One region of the Nocardiopsis sp. NPDC050513 genome, then DNA from elsewhere that is predicted to be linked to it. Evidence: predicted binding sites of a transcription regulator. Region 1 holds the regulator's gene; the other holds the start of a gene.
The links. Region 1 encodes HrcA, which represses chaperone genes, less so after heat shock. Its sites were predicted from a motif close to TTGGCACTCTCNNNNNGAGAGTGCCAA; they were not measured.
Positions count from the first base shown of each region.

Region 2: a site for HrcA is predicted at 1,582-1,608, ahead of ACIBFB_RS24410 (FmdB family zinc ribbon protein). Genes of this name have one in related genera too.

Region 1 is NZ_JBITHK010000002.1:196,488-204,120, reverse strand. It holds gene ACIBFB_RS03620 (DUF4870 domain-containing protein) at 27-641, opposite strand; gene ACIBFB_RS03615 (DUF4870 domain-containing protein) at 687-1,847, opposite strand; gene ACIBFB_RS03610 (DUF3097 domain-containing protein) at 1,978-2,817, opposite strand; gene hrcA (heat-inducible transcriptional repressor HrcA) at 3,029-4,042, shown strand; gene dnaJ (molecular chaperone DnaJ) at 4,047-5,186, shown strand; gene ACIBFB_RS03595 (16S rRNA (uracil(1498)-N(3))-methyltransferase) at 5,183-5,920, shown strand; gene ACIBFB_RS03590 (hypothetical protein) at 6,051-6,767, opposite strand; gene ACIBFB_RS03585 (SigE family RNA polymerase sigma factor) at 6,764-7,294, opposite strand.
Region 2 is NZ_JBITHK010000017.1:41,781-49,413, reverse strand. It holds gene galU (UTP--glucose-1-phosphate uridylyltransferase GalU) at 1-633, opposite strand, end outside; gene ACIBFB_RS24415 (5-formyltetrahydrofolate cyclo-ligase) at 799-1,455, shown strand; gene ACIBFB_RS24410 (FmdB family zinc ribbon protein) at 1,628-1,981, shown strand; gene ACIBFB_RS24405 (Flp pilus assembly protein CpaB) at 2,101-2,754, shown strand; gene ACIBFB_RS24400 (MscL family protein) at 2,853-3,257, shown strand; gene ACIBFB_RS24395 (D-alanyl-D-alanine carboxypeptidase family protein) at 3,372-4,493, opposite strand; tRNA gene ACIBFB_RS24390 (tRNA-Arg) at 4,915-4,990, shown strand; gene ACIBFB_RS24385 (SpoIIE family protein phosphatase) at 5,475-7,633, shown strand, end outside.

The DNA of each region.
Region 1 (7,633 bases):
GGACGCGGCCCCGCGCGGGACCGGGGCTACTTCACCCAGCTGACGTTGAACGGGTAGCGGTACCACTCGCCCCGGTTGGCGGCCAGGCCGCCGAGGATGCCGAAGACCAGGCAGACCACGGCCACGACGATCCACGTCAGCACTCCGATGATCACCAGCGTCAACACCCACGACACGACGATCCCGATCGTGATCAGCAACTGGAAGTTGAGCGCGTGCGCCGCCTGGTCGCGGACGAACGGAGACTCGTCCTTCTTGACCAGGTACACGATCAGCGGGACGAGCCAGCCGAACCCGGAGAAGAAGAATCCGGCCAGGCCGCCGCCCAGGTGGGCGATCAGACCCATCTGCCGTTCCGCCTGGTTGGGCTGGCCGGTGGTGGCCGACGAGGGCTCGGCGCCGCCGGGCGCGGGCCCGCCCGGCTGGTAGCCGCCGTAGCCGCCCGTCCGGTACCCGCCCGGAGCCTGGCCGCCGGGCGGCGGACCGTATCCGGGGCCCTCGCCGGGCGGAGGCCCGTACCCGGGCTGGCCGCCGCCTTCGGGCCCGCTGGCCGGCGGCTGGCCGCCCGTGCCCTCCTGGCCCTGTTGCCGCCGCTCCCGGTCGTCGGGTTCCTCGGGAGGTGGTGTGTTCGGGTGCGACATGGCGGTGTCCCTTCGTGCTGACTCACTCAGGCACTCATGGGGGGACTACTTCAGGAGTCGGATGCTCACCGGGTAGCGGTACCAGATTCCCTTGTTCGCGTTGGAGGCGCCCAGGACGCCGAGGACGATCGCGAGGATCCAGATCAGCGCGATCACGGCGATGCCGATCCAGGACAGCCCTGGGAAGAAGATACCCAGTCCGATGAAGACCACGCAGGCGAAGACGTAGGGGATGAGCAGCGTCAACTGGAAGTTGGCCGCCTCCGACGCGTGGTGCCGCACGGTCGGCGACTGGTCGCGCTTGGCGAGGTAGATCGCCAGGGGCGGGATCCACCCGAGGAAGGCGACCACGAACCCGGACAGGTGCGCGATCATCGACACGAGGGTGCCGTCGTCGGCCGGAGCGGGAGGCTGACCGTAGGGGCCGGGCTGACCGTGCGGCGCCTGGGCGCCGGGGAACCGCGGCGGCTGGGGCTGTCCGAATCCGGGCTGGGCCGGCTGACCGGGCCGGGGAGCGAATCCGGACTGAGCTGCCGCGAGCTGCTGGCCGTAGGACTGCGGGGGCGCGGCCTCCGGCTGCGGCGCGTACGGCGGCTGCCCCGGGGCGCCGGGCGGCGGGGCGAAGCCCGGCTGGCCGCCCGACGGCTGCTGGCCCTGCACCGGCTGGCCCTGGAACGGCTGCCCCGCCTGGCCCGGCGCGGGCTGCTGGGGATAGGCCTGGGGCTGAGCCTGGTCGGGCTGGGGAGCGTAGGGCTGCGGGGCCTCGGGCCGGGGAGCGTAGGCGGACTGCCCGCCCGAGGGCTGTCCGTAGCCCGGCTGCCCGCCCGAGGGCTGTCCGTGGCCGGGCTGGCCACCGGACGGGTGGCCTCCCTCCGGCCGCGGCGCGTACGGCGGCTGGCCGCCGGAGGACTGCGCGTATCCGGGCTGGCCCGCGTAGGGCTGCTGCTGCACCGGCTGGGCCGTGTAGGGGGGCTGCCCGCCGGAGGGCTGGCCGTGGCCCGGGGGCAGGGGCTGAGCTGCCTCCGGCCCCGGCGCGTACGGCGACTGCTCACCGGACGGCTGGGTCGGCCCGGGCTGTGCGGGCGGTTGCTGCGCGGACCCCTGCGCCTGGGCCTGGTCCGGCCGTTCCGGGGCCGACGGGGGCTGCTCCGGCGGCTGACCCTGCGGGTCCTCCGGGGACGGGGGGTTCGTCGGGGTCTCGCTCATGCTGATCCTTGGCTCCGCTGCTGAGGGGCGGTTGTTGTCTGGGGGTCTGTGCCGACGACCGCGGAGGGCCCGGGACGGGCGACCGGCACGACCGGACGCAGGGCGTCCTCGCCGTCGCCTGGTGTGAATCCTAGTGTTCGCCGGGATGCGGTCCCGTAACGAAGTCGATGAGCTCCTCCACGCGGCCGAGAAGGGACGGTTCCAGGTCGGCGTACGAGCGGACCGACCCCAGGATCCGGCGCCAGGCCCCACCGGTGTCCGTCCGCCAGCCCAGGGCCCGGACCACCCCCTCCTTCCAGGGGACACCCCGGGGCACCTCCGGCCAGGCCGCGATGCCCACGCTGCGGGGGCGCACCGCCTGCCAGACGTCGACGTAGGGGTGTCCGGTCACCAGCACGTGGTCGCCGCGGATCTGTGCGGTGATCCTGCTCTCCTTCGACCCGGGCACCAGGTGGTCCACCAGGACGCCCAGCCGGCGGCCGGGGCCGGGCGCGAACTCCGCGACGATCGCGGGCAGGTCGTCGACGCCCTCGAGGAACTCCACGGCCACACCCTCCACCCGGAGGTCGTGGCCCCAGACCCTCTCGACCAACTCGGCGTCGTGCGCGCCCTCGACGTAGATGCGGCTCTCGCGTGCCGTGCGCGCCCGGGCGCCCGTCACCGCGACCGAGCCCGAGGCGCTGCGCAGCGGCCCCCTCGGCGCCCCGGCGGGGCGGACGAGGGTGACCGGCTCGCCGTCCACCAGGAACGCCGCGGGCTCCAGATCGAACACGCGGCGCCGGCCGTGCCGGTCCTCCAGGGTCACGGTCGCCTTGTCCCAGGCCACCACGGCGCCGCAGAACGTCTCCTCGGCGTCCTCCACGACCAGGTCCCGGCTCAGCGGCGTCTCGCGGACCGCGCGCCTCCCGGGCCGTCGCCAGTCCTCGGCCAGCACGTCGCGGCCGTAGCGGCCGGTTCCCTTGGTAGCCACGGTCGTGCAGTCTACTGGTGCGGGGTCCGCGCCCCGTGAGGCGATCGGGTGCGGCGGCCGACACGGCCGCCGCCCGCCTGGCCGGCGTCAGCCGGGCCAGGAGGGAAGATCGGGGATCGGAGGCCGCGTTAGTACTCGTGGGTAGCCGACCGCGTTTGCGGCCGGGCATAGAATTAGCACTGAGGACCACGGAGTGCCAGGAGGTGGCGAGTTGCTGGATGAGCGCAAGCTCGCGGTCCTGCGTGCGGTCGTCGAGGACTTCGTCAACACCAACGAGCCCGTGGGGTCCAAGTCCCTCGCCGACCGGCACCGTCTCGGGGTCTCTCCCGCGACCATCCGCAACGACATGGTCGCCCTCGAGGAGGACGGCTACATCACCCAGCCGCACACCAGTGCCGGGCGCGTGCCGACCGACAAGGGCTACCGCCTCTTCGTCGACCGCCTCTCCTCGGTCAAGCCGCTGTCGGCGGCCGAGCGGCGTGCGATCGAGTCGTTCCTCACCGGAGCCGTGGACCTCGACGAGATCATCGCGCGCACGGTGCGCCTGCTCGCCCAGCTCACCCGCCAGGTCGCGATCGTCCAGTACCCCTCCCTGACCCGTTCGTCGGTGCAGCACGTGGAACTGGTGCCCCTGGGGGCGATGCGGCTGATGATGGTCGTCATCACCAACACGGGCCGGGTCGAGCAGCGGGTGATCGACGGCGCGGGCGAGATCAGCGAGAGCGCGGTCGGCGATCTGCGCTCCATGCTGAACCGGGCCATCGCGGGACTTCCCCTCGGCGACGTCCCGGACGCGGTGGACGACCTCCCCGCCCAGATCGACCCCGAACACCGCCCCATGGCCGTCTCGGTCCTCTCGGTCCTGCTGGAGAGCCTGGTCGAGCGGCACGAGGAGAAGATCGTCCTGGCCGGGACCGCCAACCTCGCGGCGGTGGACTTCGCGGCCAGTCTGCGGGACGTTCTGGAAGCACTGGAAGAGAACATGGTCCTCATCCGTTTGCTGGGTGAGGCGAAGGACCCTTCGATGCTGACCGTGCGCATCGGCGAGGAGAACTTCCACGAGGGTCTGCGGTCCACCTCCATCGTGTCGGCCGGCTACGGCGTGGGAAACCAGTCGCTGGCCAAGATCGGAGTCGTGGGTCCCACCCGGATGGACTACCCGGGAACGATGGGCGCCGTACGCGCGGTGGCCCGGTATGTCGGACAGATTTTGGCAGGACAGTAACTCAGTGGCCAGAGACTATTACCAGGTTCTCGGGGTGCGTCGTGACGCGTCCAAGGACGAGATCAAGAAGGCGTACCGCCGGCTCGCACGCGAGCTGCACCCGGACATCAACCCGGACCCCGCCACCCAGGAGCGCTTCAAGGAGGTGACCCAGGCCTACGAGGTCCTCTCCGACGAGAACAAGCGCCGGATGTTCGACATGGGCCAGGACCCCTACGCTCCGGCGGGCGGCGGCCCCGGCGGCTTCGGCGGCGCGGGCGGGTTCGCGTTCGACGACATCATGAACGCGTTCTTCGGCGGCGGTCAGCCCGGCGCGCGGGGGCCGCGTGAACGGGTCCGTCGTGGACGCAGCATCAAGATCCGCGTCGAGCTGGATCTGAAGGAGACCGCCTTCGGCGTCAGCAAGGACATCACCTTCCCCACCGCGATCCTGTGCGAGACCTGCCAGGGCGAGGGGACGGCCGCCGGGTCGCACCGCACCACCTGCGACATGTGCCACGGCCAGGGTGAGGTCTCCCAGGTCACCCGTTCCTTCCTCGGCCAGGTCATGACCTCGCGCCCCTGCCCGCAGTGCTCGGGCCAGGGCACGGTCATCACCGACCCCTGCGCCGACTGCGCGGGCGAGGGCCGGGTGCGGGAGAAGGTGACCCGCACGGTCAAGATCCCCGCCGGCGTCGACGACGGCACCCGCATCCAGCTCGCGGGCGAGGGCGAGGTCGGCCCCAACGGCGGACCGCGCGGCGACATCATCCTGGAGATCCTCCAGCGTCCCCACCCCACCTTCGAGCGCCGGGGCGACGACCTCCACTGCACGGTGACCGTTCCCATGACGGCGGCCGCGCTGGGCGCCTCCTTCGCCTTCGACACCCTCGACGGCACGGAGAACATCGACCTGCGCCCCGGCACCAACTCCGGCCACGTCATCACCCTGCCGAACAAGGGCGTCACCCACCTCGACGGAGGCGGGCGGGGCGACCTGCGCATCCGCGTCGACGTGGAGACCCCCTCCAAACTCGACGAGGAGCAGGAGGCCCTGCTGCGCAAGTTCGCCGAGCTGCGCGGCGAGGACCAGTCGCCGGGCCGGTTCAGTCCGGGACACGGCGGCCTGTTCGCCAAGCTCCGCGACGCCTTCGGAGCCAAGTGACCCCGCCGGTCTTCCTCGTCGGGACCGCCGACCTGGCGGCCGACCGGATCGAGGTGTCGGGTCCGGAGGGACGGCACGCGGCGGTCGTCCGCAGGATCCGCGAGGGCGAGACGGTGGACCTGTCCGACGGCCTCGGCCGACGTGCGCGCTGCACGGTGACCGGGGTCGCCAAGGACGGCATCGTCTGCCGCGTGGTCGACCGGTGGGACGAACCCGAGCCCAGCCCGCGCCTGACCGTCGTCCAGGCCCTGCCCAAGGGCGACCGCGGCGAGCTGGCCGTGGAGATGATGACCGAGGCGGGGGTGGACACCGTCGTGCCCTGGGCGGCCGAACGCTGTGTCACCCGCTGGAAGGGCGACCGGGCGGCCAAGTCCCTGGGCAGGTGGCGCGCCACCGCCCGGGAGGCCGCCAAGCAGGCGCGGCGGGGGCGGCTGCCGCAGGTGTCGGACCTCGCCGACCGCACGGCCGTGACGGCGCTGCTGGCCGGGGCCGACCTCGCCGTCGTCCTGCACGAGGACGGCGCCCGGCGCCTGGCCGACCTGGACCTGCCCCGGGGCGACGCGGCCGGGATCGTCCTGGTGGTCGGTCCCGAGGGCGGCTTCTCCGACGGCGAACTCGACGACTTCACCGCTGCCGGGGCGGTCCCGGCCCTGCTGGGCCCGACGGTCCTGCGCACCTCCACCGCCGGGGTGGCGGCGCTGTCGGTGCTCCAGACGCGCACCGGTCGATGGTGAGGGGCGCCCGCCGGGCGTGACGAACGGTCCGCGGCACGCGTGAGGTCGGGGCGCGCACGGACGACATGACATGGGGGCGTGCCCGGGATCCGGTCCCGGGCACGCCCCCGCGCTCGCTGCGGACGTCTGGTCAGCGCACCGTGGACTCCACCGGAGCGTTGGTCGTGTCCGTGCCGCCCGCGCTGTCCCCGGGCGACTGGCCGCCGTTCCCCGCACCGTCCGAGCCGCCGTCCTGGCCCGAGCCGTCCTCACCGCCGCCGGTGCCGCCGGTGCCGCCCTCGGAGTCGTCGTCGGTGGGCTCGTCGTCGGGGGTGGCGCACTCGTCCGCGGGGGGCGTCGACGGCTGCGCGCCGTCGGAGCTCTCCCGGTCGGTGGGGGTGGCTTCCACCGGGGTGCAGGTCGCGCTGGCCTGGATGTCGTCGGGCGACGAGGACGGCGCCCGCGAGGGTTCCGGGGTGGGCGTCGGAGCGTCAGTGGGCTCCGGCTCCGGAGCCGGAGTCCCACCGCCCGCGTCGGGGGTGGGAGCGTCGGTGGCGACGCCGTCCCCGGAGGGCTCGGCGGCCTGGGGCGTGCCCTCGCGGTCGGCGCCCGCCGTGGTCATCTCCAGTACGTGGTCGCGGACCTCGGGGCTGGAGATGACCACAGACGCGGCGATCAGGACCGCTCCCGCCACCGCGAGCGCCGGTCGTAGCCAGGGCAGTCCGAACCACGCCCAGCCGCGTCCGCGTTCGGTCCGCTCACGGATCAGGTTCAGGGCCTCGGCGGAGGGCTCGACCGCGTCCGCCTCGGATCTCAGGACCGAGCGGAGCCGGCTCTCGAACGCGTCGTTCTCGGATGGACTGGTCATGTCGTCTGCTCCAGGACAGAGCGGAGTGCGGAGATGCCACGGGACGTGTGACTCTTCACCGCGCCCTTGCTGATCCCCATGGCGTCCGCGATCTGCGCCTCGGACAGGTCGCCGTAGTACCGGAGCACGATGGCCTCTCGCTGACGGGTGGGTAGTTTGCGCAGGGCCCTGATGACGGCCTCGCGTTCCAACTGGCTCATGGCGCCGTGTTCCGCGCTGGGAGCGTCGGGCAGCGCCTTGGGCGCGTGCTTCTCCACGACGGCCCGGTGGCGCAGAACCGACCGGGCCTTGTTCACGACCGCCTGCCGGAGGTAGGACAGGGCCTTGTTGGGATCGCGCAGGCGTCGCCAGGCCGAGTGCATGGCGACGAAGGAGTCCTGCACGACCTCCTCCGCGGTCGCGTGGTCCCGGACGAGCAGCGAGGCGAGACGGACCAGGGGACGGTAGTGCTCACGGTAGAGCTCGGTCACCGCGTGGTCGGCGTCCCAGGCAACGGCGAGGGAAGCCGTGGTGGCTCCCGCCACCATGGTTTCAGTCGTCACATCAGTTCGACGCACACCCTTGTCGCGGGGTTTACGAAAGGGCATACCTCTTCTTTTCCAAGTAGGGGTGCGTTTCAGGCCGAACACGCCGGAGGGTGGACGTCGGCGGAGGAGGCCGACGACCCGCCGCGCACGGGTGCAAAGCCTATCGTGCTTCTCCCAAAGGAGACGCGGTACCAGGGTTTCCGGTTCCGAACCCGATGGCGTGCGGTGGGCGGGACCTGCGGCATCATGGGGACCGGACATTCCGAGACGGCCGCCACGGAGCCCCCCGCGCGGGCCCGCGCACGGGAACGATCCGGGCGGCAGTCCCCCGACGGAGGT
Region 2 (7,633 bases), on a different contig from region 1:
CGGCGCCTGGTCCGCGGCGGGCTTCTCGACGAGGTCGGTGACGGTGACGACGTCCTCCTCGTCGGTGGGCTCGATACCCGCGCAGCCGTAGAGGGACACCTGCTCGGGCTCGACCTCCATGAGCGCGACCACGCTGCCGCCGTGGCGCTCGCGCACCTCGATCATGCGGCTGAGCAGGCCGGAGTTGTCGATCAGGTCGTCGCCGAGCAGCACGGCGAACGGGTTGTCGCCCACGTGCGCCTCCGCGCACAGCACGGCGTGGCCCAGCCCCCGCGGCTCGCCCTGGCGGACGTAGTGGACCTGCGCCAGGTCACTGGACTCGCGCACCGACCGCAGACGCTCCTCGTCGCCCTTGGCGGCCAGCGCCTCCTCCAGCTCGTAGGCCCGGTCGAAGTGGTCCTCGATCGAGCGCTTGCTGCGACCGGTGATCATCAGGACGTCCCGGAGCTCCGCGGCCACCGCCTCCTCCAGGACGTACTGGATCGCGGGCTTGTCCACGATCGGCAGCATCTCCTTGGGGGTGGCCTTGGTCGCGGGCAGGAACCGGGTGCCCAGGCCCGCCGCGGGCACGACCGCCTTCGTGACGGAGGTGGCGGCGGACCGGGTCCGCGTCTGGTCGGTGTCGGCGCTCATGTCGGCACTCTAGGACAGTCCGCAGGTCACCCGGGGCGTTCACACCCAGGGCGTGTACCAGATGTCCCGACGCTTTCGGACCAATGACGCGAAACCGCCATCCGGTGTTCATCGAGGGTGGTACCGCGTCGCGCCCCGGCGGCCGGCCGGTGCCAGACTGGGGCCATGGACGGTGAGGGCGGGCCGACGGACCGGTCGGACAAGCGGGCACTGCGGCGGCGGATCCTGGCGGCGCGCCGCGAGCGCGGAACGGACGAACGCGACCGCGTGGGTTCGGCGGTCCGCGACACCCTCATGGAGCTGCCGTGGCTGGCCATGGGCGGGACGGTGGCCTGCTACTACTCCGTCGGCGGTGAGCCCGACACCCGCAAGCTCGTGACGGCGCTGTGGAAGCGGGGCGCCTACGTGCTGCTGCCGGTCTTCCTGCCGGGCGGCGACCTGGACTGGGCGGCCTTCGACGGCCCGGACAGCCTGGCCCCGGCCGGGCGCGGGCTGGTCGAACCCACCGGCCACCGCTACGGGACCGGGGCGCTGGCCAGGGCGGACGCGGTGATCTGCCCGGCACTGGCCGTGGACCGCGCAGGGATGCGGCTGGGACGCGGCGCGGGGTGCTACGACCGGGCGCTCGCGTACAAGGGACCGCACACGCCGTCGATCGCGGTGGTCCACGACGAGGAGTTCGTGGCGTCGGTGCCGAGCGAGCCGCACGACCGGCCGGTGGACGCCGTGGTCACGCCCGGCGGGGGACTGCGGGTGTTCGATCCCGACGCCGCCGTCTGGCCGGCTCCCGGCGGACGCGCGAACCGGACCGACCGGGATTAACCGACCCCCTCGAAGCGTTGTCGCTGGCGGTCGCGCCCGCGGACGCCGACGTCCCGCCCCGGTCCCCACGACGCGTGCATCCGGTCCGAGGCGCTGTCGCGGCCCAGGTCGGCGAGCGATTACTATTTAGCAGTCAACGGGCGAGAGTGCCAGTCAGAGGAGGACACGAACAGTGCCTACGTACCAGTACGCGTGCACCGAGTGCGGCGCCCAGATGGAGGTCGTGCAGAGCTTCAGCGACGACTCCCTGACCGTGTGCCCCGAGTGCGAGGGACGTCTGCGCAAGGTCTACTCCGCCGTGGGCATCGTGTTCAAGGGTTCGGGCTTCTACCGCACCGACAGCGGCACGTCCTCCAAGAGCTCCACGCTGACCGGCTCCAACTCCGCCGAGAGCAAGAGCGGCGGGTCGGGTGACTCCTCGTCCTCCGACTCCGCGAAGAGCTCCTCCGGCGACTCCGGGTCGTCCAGCTCCTCCGCCGGGAGCACGGCGAGCAGCGCTTCCAGCGCCCCCGCCGCGGCCAGCTGATCCGCCGCGGCCGTTGACGGTCGAGCGCCGCCGACCTCCGGCGGCGCACCGTCGCCTCCGGCGCGCATCCACCCTGTGGACAACCGCCGCGGCGCCGTTCCGGCGCCTAGCGTGGTGACATGGCCTCCCTTCCCGCCCGCCCCCACCGGCACCGCCACGCGCTCACCCGACTGATCGACCGGCACCGGCGCGTCCTCGCCGCGCTGCTCGCCGCCGTCGCGCTGCTCACCGCGACCCTTCTCGTGCGTCCCCCGCCGACCGCCACCACGGCGGTGCTCGTCGCCGCCCACGACCTCGACCCCGCGCGTCCTCTGGCCGAGCGGGACCTGCTCCGCCGCGACCTGCCCGGCCACGCCGTCCCGAGCGGGGCCCTCGCCCCCGGGACCGGATGGGACGGAGCGCTGCTCAACGCCCCCGTCCGCCGCGGCGAGGTGATCACCGACGCCCGCCTGGCCGACCCTCCCGCCCGCGCCTACGGCCCCGACCTGGTCGCGGCCCCGGTCCGTGTGGCCGACCCCGGCTCGGTGGACCTGCTGTCCCCGGGCAGCCGCGTGGACGTGCTGGCCGCCACCGGGCCCGGCGACCCCCACCGCCCGCGCGCCAGACCGGCGGAGGAGGTGGCCACCGACCGGCCGGTCCTCGCCGTACCGGAGGAGGACACCCGGAGCGGGGAGGGCGGAGCGCTGCTGCTCATCGCCGCCACCCCCGACGAGGCCAGGGCCCTGGCCGGGCACGCGGCCGCCTCGCGGCTGTCCATCACCATTCGCGGTTGACCGCACACCAGTCGTGGTGAATGCTGGCCGGGCTCCACACCGGGCTTCCCGCCTGGGAGGACACGTACCTGACGGCACGAGACACGTAGGGCAGTTCCATGGACGGCTTCAAGAAGTTCCTGCTTCAGGGGAACCTGGTGCAGCTGGCGGTCGCGGTCGTGATCGGCGCGGTCTTCGCCAACCTCGTCACCGCGTTCACCGAAGGGTTCATCACCCCGCTGATCGGGATCTTCGGCGGGATCCCCACCTTCGACGAGCTCTACTTCGAGATCAACGGCAGCCGGTTCATGTACGGCGCGTTCGTCGACGCGCTGATCTCGTTCCTGCTCACGGCCGCGATCCTGTACTTCTTCGTGGTGATGCCGGTCGGCAAGCTCCTGGAGAGGTTCGACGAGGCCGAGGAGGCCACCACCCGGGCGTGCCCGTACTGCTTCGGCGACGTCCCGAAGAAGGCCACCCGGTGCGGCCAGTGCACCAGCGAACTCACCCCGGAGACGGTCTGACCGCTCCGCCGGGGGCGGCCGGGCGCCGCCCCCGTCCGGTTCCGGTCGCCGTGCGGCCGGGTGCGGTGCGCGGGCCGACGCCGGGCGAACGGTCGCGCAGCGGGGCGGCGGCGGTCAGCGGGTGTACTCCCAGTGCCAGGGCTCGAACGGGCTCGACTTGGCCCACGCGGGGTGCACCCAGCCGAAGTCGGGTCCGTTCTCGTTCATCCAGTTCCACCGCTCGGACCGGTAGTTCTGGATGCCGCAGCCGAGGTCGAGGGCCTGGCCCAGACCGTGGTTGCTGGTTCCCGGCACGGCGGCGTAGCCCGGCGGCACCTCGCGGTACACCCGGTACTGGTTCGGCAGGTCTCGGTAGGCGCTGGTGAGACACATGTTCTCGCCGTACTGCTCCACGTACCGCATGTTGAGCTCGAAGAAGTCGGCGGCGGCGTCGGCGCGCAGGAACTTGTCGTCGTAGAGGGCGCACAGAGCGGACTGCGGCAACTGTCCGTTGGGGTAGCCGTCCGCGTCCGACGCGCGGCTCGCGTCGCAGTCGGCCTGGTTCATGTACGTACCGGGGTCCAGCCCCAGGCGCTCCAGCTCCTCCATGAGCCGGTTGGTGCTCTCCTCGGCCTGGTCGCGCAGGTCGTCGACCTCGGCGGCGAGCTCCACCTGCTCCAGCTGCGTGGTGGTCTGCAACTCCTGCGCCTGGCTCGCCAGCTGGACCTGCTCCTCGCGCAGGTCGGTCGCGTCCTGGATGAGCGCCTGGTTGTCCTCGGCGATCTTGGCCGCGTAGGACTGCGTCTGGAGGTCCTCCTCCAGCGAACCCGTGGCGAGCATCGCGAGGATGCCGCCGCCCGGCTGCTGGTACAGCGTGCTGGCCAGCTGTGCGAGCGGTTCGCGCATCTCCCGGAGCTCGACCTCGGTCTGCTGGAGCTCGTGGAGGACGTCGACCAGTTCCTCCTGGGCGTCGTCCACCGCCTCCTGGCGTTCGACGTACTCGCCGGTGGCCGCCTCCAGGGCCTCCGTCGCCGCCTCGTTCTGCTCGCGGAGCTGCGCCAGGTCGGTCTCCTGCGCGGACGCCGGAGCAGCCGCGCCGACGGCTCCGGAAACGGCCAGGACCGAGACGGCCACCACGAGCGTCAGAGCCCTCAGGAGCCCGTGACGCCGCCCACGGAGGCACTCCGCGAGGGCGGCCGGTGCCCCGTTCCCCGATACGCGGAACCCCCGCCGCGCCGAATCAGCAGTGAACGGCACGAATGATCCTCCGCCTGCATGTCGTCGAACACCTAACGTGGCCGCATCGCAACGTACTACATGTCCACATGCGGACACACGAGGCCGAACGGCCGGGCCGCGGCCGTCCGGACCGGCTTTCCCGGTCCCCCATGGCCGCCCGCTCCGACGTTCGGCGTCATCCCTGGTCATCGCGGTGGACGGCGGCGCCCCGCCGCTTCCGCCATGGCGAAAGGGGGGCATACGCGGTCAGACCGCAACAGGCGACGTGAACAACATCACACCGCCACCAGGACAACCAATCGTAGAGCAGCGTACTGCGCCCGGCGTCCAGAGTCCCCGAGTCAGGCCGCCAGAAGGCCGACCGACACCCCACGCACTCCCATCCTGGGTTAGGCTTGGCCCAGCGGCGAGGGAACCGATACCTCCCCACCGCACCCATGGCTCCATAGCTCAGGGGATAGAGCACCGCTCTCCTAAAGCGGGTGTCGCAGGTTCGAATCCTGCTGGGGCCGCCACACGTGACCCGCCGCCGGGTCACGCCCGGCAGGAGCGCCTGGTCGCGGTACTCATCGCGGGCCACGGCGCTCTACGCGTCCGCGGGACTCCTCGGGCGGCGCGGCCCCTCTTCGGCCACGGTGTCGCGGTCGCAGATCCCGCGAGCCCGCCGCCTCCCGGAACAGACACGCGCAGGCCTGGGTGCTCTGCCGGTGCGCGGGCCACAGGGCGTGCCGGGGATCGTCGGGCCACACGGTCTGGCGAGCGTTCTCCCGACCGACCGCCGACCCCGAACCGATCGGCGCCTGGATCCGCTCGCGCGTGGCCGGACCCTCCCGGCGCGGCCCTCCGATCCACCGCGACCCGCACGCTCCGGTCGGCGAGGCGCTCCCGGGCCCCCACCACCCACGTGACCCATGGGGGACAAACCACCATAAACAGGGCATTACGTAGGGGAGAGGCGGGCACCGACCAGAGATCCGCCGAACCCGGGGACGAGCAGCCATGACGCAGCATCTCGCCAGTGAGAGCCCTCCCGACAACGCGCTCGCCAGGATGCGCACGACGGTGGCCACCATCGACGGGCGCGGAGTCCTGACCGGGTGGAGCGAGGGGGCCAGGGACCTGCTCGGCTACCCCGGCGAGGAGGTGCTGGGGCGTTCGGCGACCGCGCTGCTCACCGAGGACAGCCCCCGCGTGGACGGTCGGCTCCTGGAGCGGAAACCGACCTGGATGGGCCGGGTGGTGCTGCGGCACCGCGACGGCCACCGGGTGGAGGGGGAACTGCTGGCGAACCGCCGCATGACCCCGGAGGGGACCGGCTGGATCCTCGTCTGGAACGCGGTACGCCGCGTGTGCGCGGTCGACACGGTGGTGGCGTGGGGCTTCGACCAGGCGCCCTGCCTCCTGGCCGTCCTCGACACCGACCTGCGCGTGCTGCGGGCGAACGCGGACATGGAGCGCGCCGTCGGCCTGACCGCCGACCAGATGCGCGGACTGCGCGCGCCCGAATGCCTTCCGCACCCCGAGACCGAGAAGTACGAACTCCTCATGCGCCGCGTGCTGGAGACCGGAGAACGGCTGCAGCGGGACAGCGTCATGCGGGTCCCGGGCGAGGAGCGCACCCACGCCTGGCGGATCACCGTCGCCCCGGTCCGGGACGAGATCGGGCGGATCCGCGGCGTGTGCTTCGCCGCGCGGGACACCACCGAGGAGGTCGCCTCCCGCCGACGGCTGCTGCTCCTCAACGAGGCCGGACTGCGGATCGGCACCACCCTCGACGTGACCCGCACCGCCGACGAGCTCGCGGAGGTCGGCACGGACCACTTCGCCGACTTCGTCGTCGTCGACCTGTTGGACAGCGTCCTGCGCGGCGAGGACATCGAGCGGGCCCCCTCGGGCGACCAGATGGTCTTCCGCCGGGTCGCCCAGCGCTCCGTGCTGCCGGGCTGCCCCGAGGCGGTGGTCACGGTCGGAACCGTGCACAGCTACGGCAGGGACGCACCGGCGGGTCACGCGCTGACCGACGGCCGGGCGGTGCTCCAGCGCTTCGACGAGGCCACGCTGCGGCTGTGGGAGAGGACCGACCCGGAACGGGCCCGCTCCACCCGGGACCACGGGGTCAACTCCGTGCTCATCGTGCCGCTGTGCGCCCGTGGCGTCCCCCTCGGCCTGGCCTTCTTCTGCCGCCACCGCACGCCGGAGCCCTTCGACGACCAGGACCTCCGGCTGGCCGAGGAACTCGCCACCCGTGCGGCGGTGTACGTCGACAACGCCCGCCGCTACACCCACGAACGGGCCACCGCGCTCGCTCTCCAACACAGCCTGCTCCCCCGCCACGCACCCCCGCTGACGGCCGTGGAGGTCGCCACGCGGTACCTGCCCGCCAGCTCCCGCGCCGGAATCGGCGGCGACTGGTTCGACGTCATCCCGCTGTCCGGGGCGCGTGTCGCACTGGTGGTGGGCGATGTGGTCGGCCACGGTCTGCACGCCTCCGCCACCATGGGACGGCTGCGGATGGCGGTGCGCACGCTCGCCGATGTGGACCTGCCCCCCGACGAACTGCTCACCCAGCTCGACGACCTCGTGCTCTGCCTGGAGCAGGAGGAGACGGAGGACGGCGCCGAGCCGCGGCCGGGCGGCACGGTGATGGGCGCCACCTGCCTGTACGCGGTCTACGACCCCGTGTCACGCCGCTGCTCCATGGCCGGGGCCGGGCACCCCCCGCCCGTCCTCACCACTCCGGAGGGCGAGGCCGACCTCCTCGACCTGCCCACGGGTCCCCCGCTGGGTCTGGGCGGCCTGCCCTTCGAGGTCGCGGACTTCGAGCTTCCGGAGCGGAGTCTGCTCACCCTCTACACGAACGGCCTGATCGAGACCCGGGAACGCGACCTGGGCGATGCGCTCGACCAGCTCCGCAGCGTCCTCTCCCGTCCCGACCGGGCGCTGGAGGAGACGTGCGACATGGCTCTGAGCACCCTGTCGCCCGACCGCCGCGTCGACGACGTCGCGCTCCTCGTTGCCCGCACCCGGGCCATGGACGCCGACCAGGTCGCGACGTGGGACGTGCCGAACGACCCCGCGGCCGTCCCCCGGATCCGCCAGTCGGTCTGCGACCGCCTGGCCACCTGGGGCCTGGAGGGGGTGGCCTTCATCGTCGAACT